DNA from 2 places in the Kitasatospora sp. NPDC001225 genome. Region 1 is predicted to be linked to the other one. Evidence: riboswitches for the same ligand, from Rfam matches in the RefSeq annotation. Region 1 holds a riboswitch; the other holds the start of a gene.
What was found. Region 1 has a riboswitch for S-adenosylmethionine ahead of thrC (threonine synthase). Riboswitches for the same ligand answer to the same signal wherever they lie in the genome.
Positions count from the first base shown of each region.

Region 2: another riboswitch for S-adenosylmethionine. It lies ahead of ACWDCZ_RS19800 (IclR family transcriptional regulator); the one in region 1 lies ahead of thrC (threonine synthase).

Region 1 is NZ_JBSFJC010000220.1:3,608-7,229, reverse strand. Features, by position in the region: gene ACWDCZ_RS37495 (alpha,alpha-trehalose-phosphate synthase (UDP-forming)) at 1-1,001, opposite strand, end outside; gene ACWDCZ_RS37490 (glucosyl-3-phosphoglycerate synthase) at 1,062-2,099, opposite strand; SAM riboswitch class I at 2,211-2,347, shown strand; gene thrC (threonine synthase) at 2,364-3,622, shown strand, end outside.
Region 2 is NZ_JBSFJC010000053.1:26,733-30,354, forward strand. Features, by position in the region: gene ACWDCZ_RS19795 (threonine/serine exporter family protein) at 1-476, shown strand, start outside; gene ACWDCZ_RS19800 (IclR family transcriptional regulator) at 674-1,387, opposite strand; SAM riboswitch class I at 1,589-1,730, opposite strand; gene ACWDCZ_RS19805 (hypothetical protein) at 1,816-3,021, opposite strand; gene ACWDCZ_RS19810 (AfsR/SARP family transcriptional regulator) at 3,280-3,622, shown strand, end outside.

The DNA.
Region 1 (3,622 bases):
GCGATGTGCACCACCCGGTCGTGCCACTCGGGGCGGGTGCGGAGCAGGTGCCGGTAGGCCTGGAGGCCGCGGACGATGTTCTTGCTCAGCTCGGTGCGGTCGACCCGGACGATGGTGCGGCGGTCGCCGACGGCCGAGCGGAGGGCGGCGAGGCGTTCGTCGACGTCGGGGCGGTGGGCGCGCTCGCGCAGGAAGTCGGCGTCGGCGCCGAGGGCGTGGACGCCGAGGCGCGTGGTGCGGCCGTCGACGGTGACGGTGAGCGCGTCGTGGTCGACGGTCGCGCCGAGGAGGTCCTCGCAGCAGGCGGCGAAGGCGCGGGCCCAGCGCTGGGTCAGGAAGCCGGCCCGGTCGGCGCCGAGGATGCCGGTGAGGACGGCCCGGGCGACGTCGTCGGGCAGCATCCGGTAGTACTCGGGCGGGGCCCAGGGGGTGTGCGAGAAGTGGCCGATCCGCAGGTCGGGGCGGGCTTCGCGGAGCAGGGCCGGGACCAGGGAGAGGTGGTAGTCCTGGACGAGGACGGCGGCGTTCGGGGCGGCCTCGGCGGCGAGGGCTTCGGCGAAGGCCTCGTTGTAGGCCCGGTAGGCGGCCCATTCGGTGCGGAAGGCGGCGTCGAAGGAGGGCGCGGTGGGGGTCGCGTAGAGCAGGTGGTGGACGAACCAGAGGGTGGAGTTGGCGACGCCGTTGTAGGCGCGGGCGAAGGTCAGCGGGTCGATGTCCAGCATCCGTACGGCCTGGCCGCCGACCTCGTGGCCGGCCAGGTCGAGGCGGCCGTGGGGTGCCTCGGCGGCGGCCCTGCGGTCGGAGTCGTCGAGGGCGGCGCAGACCCAGACGGCGTTCGGGTCGTCGATGGCGGAGAGGCCGGAGACCAGGCCGCCGCCGCCGCGGCGCAGGGTCAGCGTGCCGTCGTCGGCGGTGCTGAAGGACACCGGTCCCCGGTTGGACGCCACCAGGACGGGGGCGGTGCCGGTCACGCTCGAACGGTTGGTCGTGAGATCGCCCATGGTTGGCATGTTGCCGTGGGGTCGGCGTGGCAAACCCGTGCGGCCCGTCGAAGAGAGGCCCTAATGGCGGGCGGCGTACTCGGGGAGGGTGTGGATCGGGGGGCGTTCGAGGGCGGTCACCGGGTGGGTGTGGGCGGTGAAGGCGCGGGTTTCCGGGTCGCGGGTGAACTGGGTGAGGTGGGGGTGGACGAGGTCGGCGGAGGCCTTGAGGCGGTGGGTGCGGTCGAGGCGTTCCAGGGCGGTCCGGTAGATGGTGGCGGCCATCCGGCCGAGGGCCTGGCCGTCCTGGTGGCGGTGGTGCCGGACGCCGACGTCCACCTGGGCGAGGGCGTCCAGGCCGGCCAGCTCCAGGGCGTCGACCAGCAGGCCGAGTTCGACGCCGTAGCCGGTGGGGAAGGGCAGCCGTTCGAGCAGTGAGCGGCGGGCCGCGTACTCGCCGCCGAGCGGCTGGACGAAACCGGCGAGTTCCGGCCAGTGGAGGTTGAGCAGGGGGCGGGCGACGAGTTCGGTGACCCGGCCGCCGCCGGCGGGCAGGACGGCGCCCTCCGACTCCAGCGGGCGGTCGTACATGGCCTTGACCAGCTGGATGGACTCGTCGGTGAGCAGCGGGCCGACGATGCCGGAGACGAAGGCCGGGTCGAACTCGCGCAGGTCGGCGTCGACGAAGCAGACGATGTCGCCGTGGGTGACCAGCAGCGAGCGCCAGAGCACCTCGCCCTTGCCGGGGACGGCGGGCAGCCGGGGCAGGACGGCGTCGCGGTGCTCGACCCGGGCGCCGGCCTCGGCGGCGACGGCGGCGGTGGCGTCGGTGGAGCCGGAGTCGACGACGACGAGTTCGTCGACGAGCGGGAGGCGTTCCATCAGTTCGCGGCGGATGGTGCGGACGATGTCGCCGACGGTGGCCTCCTCGTCCAGGGCGGGGAGGACCACGCTGACCGTGCGGCCGGTGCGCTCCTTGGCGTCGAGCAGGGTGCGGACCGGCCGGTCGGCCGCGCTCCAGGAGCGGCGGCGCAGCCAGGACGCCGCCTGCGGGAGGAGCGCGGGAGTCGGTTCGGCGGGCACGGAGATCTCCTCGGCGAGGTCGGTGGGACGGGTCATCTCGCTTGGCGGACGGTCCCGTTCAGGTTTGACGCCTTCGGATACAGTCTTCGTACAGCGGTCGGACCTTTGCACGCCGGGGTCTCCGTTGAGCACCACCACAATTTCACAAGCTCATCCAGAGGGACTGAGGGAACGGCCCGTTGACGTCCCGGCAACCTTCTCGCGCGGCTGTCTGTCGACAGGCCCCGGCGGGACAGGTGCCAATTCCGTCCCGTGTCGCGACCGCGCCACGGGGAAGATGAGGAGAGAGGCCTCGCCATCATGGCTATCGACACTGCCGCACCCGTTTCCGTCGACCTCGGCCCGGCCGCCGCGCTGTCCTGTCGCGAGTGCGGCACCCGCTTCCCGCTCGGCCCCAGCTTCGCGTGCCTGGAGTGCTTCGGCCCGCTGGAGATCGCCTACGAGTTCGGCAGCGAGGGCGCCGAGGAGCTGCGCAAGCGGATCGAGGCCGGTCCGGCCTCCATCTGGCGGTACGCGCCGCTGCTGCCGGTGCCGGCCGACGTGGCGTCCAAGCCGAACCTGAACCCGGGGTGGACCCCGCTGGTGAAGGCGGACAACCTGGGCCGGGAGCTCGGTTTCACCGCCCAGCTGCACGTCAAGGACGACTCCGGGAACCCGACGCACTCGTTCAAGGACCGGGTGGTCGCGTGTGCGATCGAGGCGGCCCGGGCGTTCGGCTACACCACGCTGTCCTGCTCCTCCACCGGCAACCTGGCCGGCGCGGTGGGTGCGGCGGCGGCCCGGGCCGGGTTCCGGTCCTGCGTGTTCATCCCGCACGACCTGGAGCAGGGCAAGGTCGTCATGGCCGGGGTGTACGGCGGCGAGCTGGTCGGCATCGAGGGCAACTACGACGACGTGAACCGCTTCTGCTCGGAGCTGATCGGCGACCCGGCCGGCGAGGGCTGGGGCTTCGTCAACGTGAACCTGCGGCCGTACTACGGCGAGGGCTCCAAGACGCTGGCGTACGAGATCTGCGAGCAGCTCGGCTGGCGGCTGCCGGAGCAGATCGTGATCCCGATCGCCTCGGGCTCGCAGCTGACGAAGATCGACAAGGGGCTCCAGGAGCTGATCAGGCTCGGCCTGGTCGAGGACCGGCCGTACAAGGTCTTCGGCGCCCAGGCGGAGGGCTGCTCGCCGGTGTCGGCCGCGTTCAAGGCCGGCCGGGACGTGATCAAGCCGGTGAAGCCGGACACCATCGCCAAGTCGCTGGCGATCGGCAACCCGGCCGACGGCCCGTACGTGCTGGACATCGCCCGCCGTACCGGTGGCGTGGTGGAGGACGTCACGGACGCCGAGGTCGTGGCGGCGATCCGGCTGCTGGCGCGGACCGAGGGGATCTTCGCCGAGACCGCGGGCGGGGTGACCGTCGGCGTGCTGAAGAAGCTGGTCGAGACCGGGCAGCTGGACCCGGCCAAGGAGACCGTCGCGATCAACACCGGCGACGGGCTGAAGACCCTGGACGCCGTCTCCGATTCCGGGATGACCGCCGTCATCCGCCCGACGCTGGACTCGTTCCGCGC
Region 2 (3,622 bases), on a different contig from region 1:
CGTCCACCGCGCTGGCCAACGTGCAGGTGGCCAAGCCGAGCTGGTGGGTGATCGCGCTGGGGCTGGCGATCGCGGTGGCCGGGGTGGTGGTCAACGTCCACACCCCGCCCTCGGCCATCCCGTGGATCGTCGCGGTGATCGCGGTGAGCGTCACCGCCCAGGTGGCGGTGGGGTCGGTGCACGGCGCGGCGATCGGCGGCCTGGCCGGTGCCGTGGCCGCCGCGGTCGCGGCCACCCTGGTGCACTGGCTGCCGGGCGGTCCGCTCTGGCAGGTGCTCTACCTCCCGGCGTTCTGGATCGTCGTGCCGGGCTCCTTCGGTCTGCTGAACACCGCGCAGATCGAGGTCGGCAACGGGGCGCAGTCGCTGCTGGCGGCCGTCTCGGCGGTCTTCGGGGTGTCGATCGGCACACTGATCGGCGCGGTGATCAGCCGGATCCCCCGCCCCAGCCTCACCGGCCTGCCGCACCGGGCCTGAGCCGGTCGGAACCAGGCCTGAGCCGGGCCCGAGCCAAGCCGGACCCGGGACCGGTACGGGCCGGAACCGGGCCCCGGGGCGCGCGGAGGTGCGCCCCGGGGCCCGGAGTCTCGGAACCCGAGGTTCGGAACCCGAGGTTCGGAACCCGTGACCAGGGAACCCCGGAACCTCGGAATCCGAGAGCCTCGGAACCCCCGTCAGGGCTGGCGCAGGGCCTCGGTGAGCCGGTGGGCCGCCTCGACGACGGCCTGGGAGAGCTGGGCGCCGGGGTGGCGGCTGAGCCGTTCGATCGGCCCGGAGACCGTGACGGCGGCCACCACCCGGTTGGACTGGCCGCGGACGGGCGCGGCGACGGAGGCGACCCCGACCTCGCGCTCGCCGACGGACTGGGCCCAGCCGCGGCGCCGCACGCCGCTCAGCGCGGTGGCGGTGAAGCGGGCCCCCTGCAGGCCGCGGTGGAGGCGCTCGGGCTCCTCCCAGGCGAGCAGGATCTGGGCGGCGGAGCCGACCTTCATGGGGAGGGTGACGCCCACCGGAACGGTGTCGCGCAGGCCGGTGAGCCGCTCGGCGGCGGCCACGCAGATCCGGACCTCGCCCTGCCGCCGGTAGAGCTGGGCGCTCTCGCCGGTGGCGTCCCGCAGCTGGGCGAGGACCGAGCCGGCCGCGGCCAGCAGCCGGTCCTCGCCGGCGGCCGCCGAGAGCTCGCCGAGGCGGGGGCCGAGCATGAACCGGCCCTGGACGTCCCGGCTGACCAGGCGGTGGTGTTCGAGTGCGACGGCCAGCCGGTGGGCGGTGGGCCGCGCCATGCCGGTGGCCGCGACGAGGCCGCCCAGGGTGGCGGGCCCGGCCTCCAGGGTGCCGAGGATCGAGGTGACCTTGTCGAGCACGCCGACGCCGCTCGTGTTCTCCATGGGATGGGTACTCCAGTCTCAAGGCCCGGGAGCAGCGGGTCCGCGCTGCTCACGGCGGCTCCTGGCGGGGAGCCGGGGGTGTGGTCAGCGAGGACAGGCCGGAGAAGTCGGCCGATTGCCTGCGCCGGGCACGAGACGGGTACGCGAAAGGACCGGGGCGGGAAGCGCCCGGGCGAAGGACAGCACAGAGAGCACCGTGTCTCCTCATCTTTCCCGCGCCACAGTGGCGACAGGCCGGAGTTGGCACTGCCCCCGCCAACACGGCGCGTACTTCGGACGCCGGGTCGAACGGGGAGTTGCCGGGGCTTCGTAGGGCCGGTCCCTCCACCCCTCTGGATGATTCGCCAGGAACGATACAAGACATCCGGGGCGGGTCGGCAAGTCCCCCCGCCCTCGACCCGCCCTCGGCCACGCCCCGCGGGGCCGGCTCAGCGGTGGCGCGGCCCCGACAGGCCGGTGCACGGGGCCCCGTCCGGGCTGCCGGGGAGGGTCGCGTCCCAGGCGTGCAGGGCGGCGAGGGCGGCGGTGCGCTCGCGGTCCGTCGGCCGGGTGCCCTCGGGGCCGAGCAGGTAGTCGGCGACCGGGGTGAGCAGCAGGGTGGCGTCGCCGGCCGGGAGCAGCAGCGCCTCGTCCCACTGGTGCCGGATGACGGTGCGGCGCAGCAGCGTGCCGTGGCGCGGCGAGGTGCCGTGGCACGGCGGGGTGCCGGCAGAGGTCCGACGGCGGAGTTCGGGGGCGACCTCGGCCTCCAGGACGGTGCGGACGTCCCGCAGGGCGCCGAGCGGCACGTGCTCGGCGGCGAGGTCGAGGAGGGCGGCGGCCTCCGGGGCGAGCCGGTAGGCGGCGACCACCGCGGCGGTCTCGACGGGCTCGAAGGGCTGCCCGGCGAGCCGGGCCACGTCGATCACGTCGCCCGCGAGGAAGGTGCGCCCGAGCCCTTCCTCGGCGAGGGCGATCAGGCATTCGACGTGGTCGTCGGCGGCCAGGTAGGGGCGGACCGGGACGGTGGCGAGGTCGCCCGGGAGCGCGGCGGTCGCGACCCGCACCTGGTACCACGGGTCGAGCAGCGGGTCCCCGGCCGGCCAGCGCAGGGTGACGGCGGTGTGCCGGGGGCGCTCGCCGAGCAGGGTGACCTCCACGGACTCCACCGGGTGGTCGGTGACCAGCCGGTTGACGGCCTGCCAGAGCGAGGCCTCGGTGGGGCTGACGAGGCTGAGCTCGGCCAGCGGCCGGGGCAGGTCGGGCGGGTAGTAGCCGGCCAGCGGCAGGTCGCGGATCGGGCGGACCCCGGTGGCGACGGCGAGGTCGCGGGCGACCCGGGCGTAACACTCGACCCGGTCGCGGGCGCGCCGCAGCTCGTCCCGGGCGTGCGCGCCCATCCGGACGTCCTCCCGGGCGAGCGCGGCGAGCACCAGGTACGGGAGGTGGCGCTCGCCGCGGGCGCGGTGGAGCAGTTCGACGGGTCCGTCGGCCAGGTCGACGTCGAGCAGGCGGTGGAGCAGGTCGGTGTCCAGTCCGCCCTGCCGGTCCGTGACCCGGTCGGTGCTCAGGTCCGTGCTCGACGCCGTACTCGGTTCCGCGTGCGGATCCGCTTTCCGGCCGGTGCTCAGGTCGCTGTTCCGGTCCGTGTTCATGGGCGTCCGCCTCCGAGAGCCGTGGGGGTCGCCGGTCGGCGGCCGGGCGACCGGGGACGTGGCGGGTCCGGCGGTGAGGGGCCGGGCCGACTGCGGGCGCCACATCACCGATTGTGGCGACGGCCGATCAACACCGGATCACCACCGGGTCGACGATCTCTCGACATCCCGCCAGGTCCCGTGGGTTGATAGGGACTCACCAATTCGGGGGTGGCACGTGCGGGCGGGGGCGAGCACATGAAGCGGGCAGGTGCAGGAATGGATGATTTCCGGTTCTCGGTGCTGGGCTTGATGCGGGCGCAGCGCGGCGCGACCGTACTGAAGGTGGGCAGCCCCCAGCAGCAGGCGATGCTGGCGGTGCTGCTGCTCCGGCCCGGCCACGGCGCGAGCGCCACCGACCTGATCGACGCCCTGTGGGGCGAGGAGCCGCCGGGCACCGCGATGACGACGGTGCGCACCTACGCCTGGCGGTGGCGCAAGGTCCTGCACGGCGAGGCGCCGGACGCGCCGACCGTGCTGACCTCGGTCGGGGACGGCTACCGGCTGGTGCTGCCCAAGCACGCGGTGGACGCGGCGCAGGCGGAGGAGCTGGCGGCGCAGG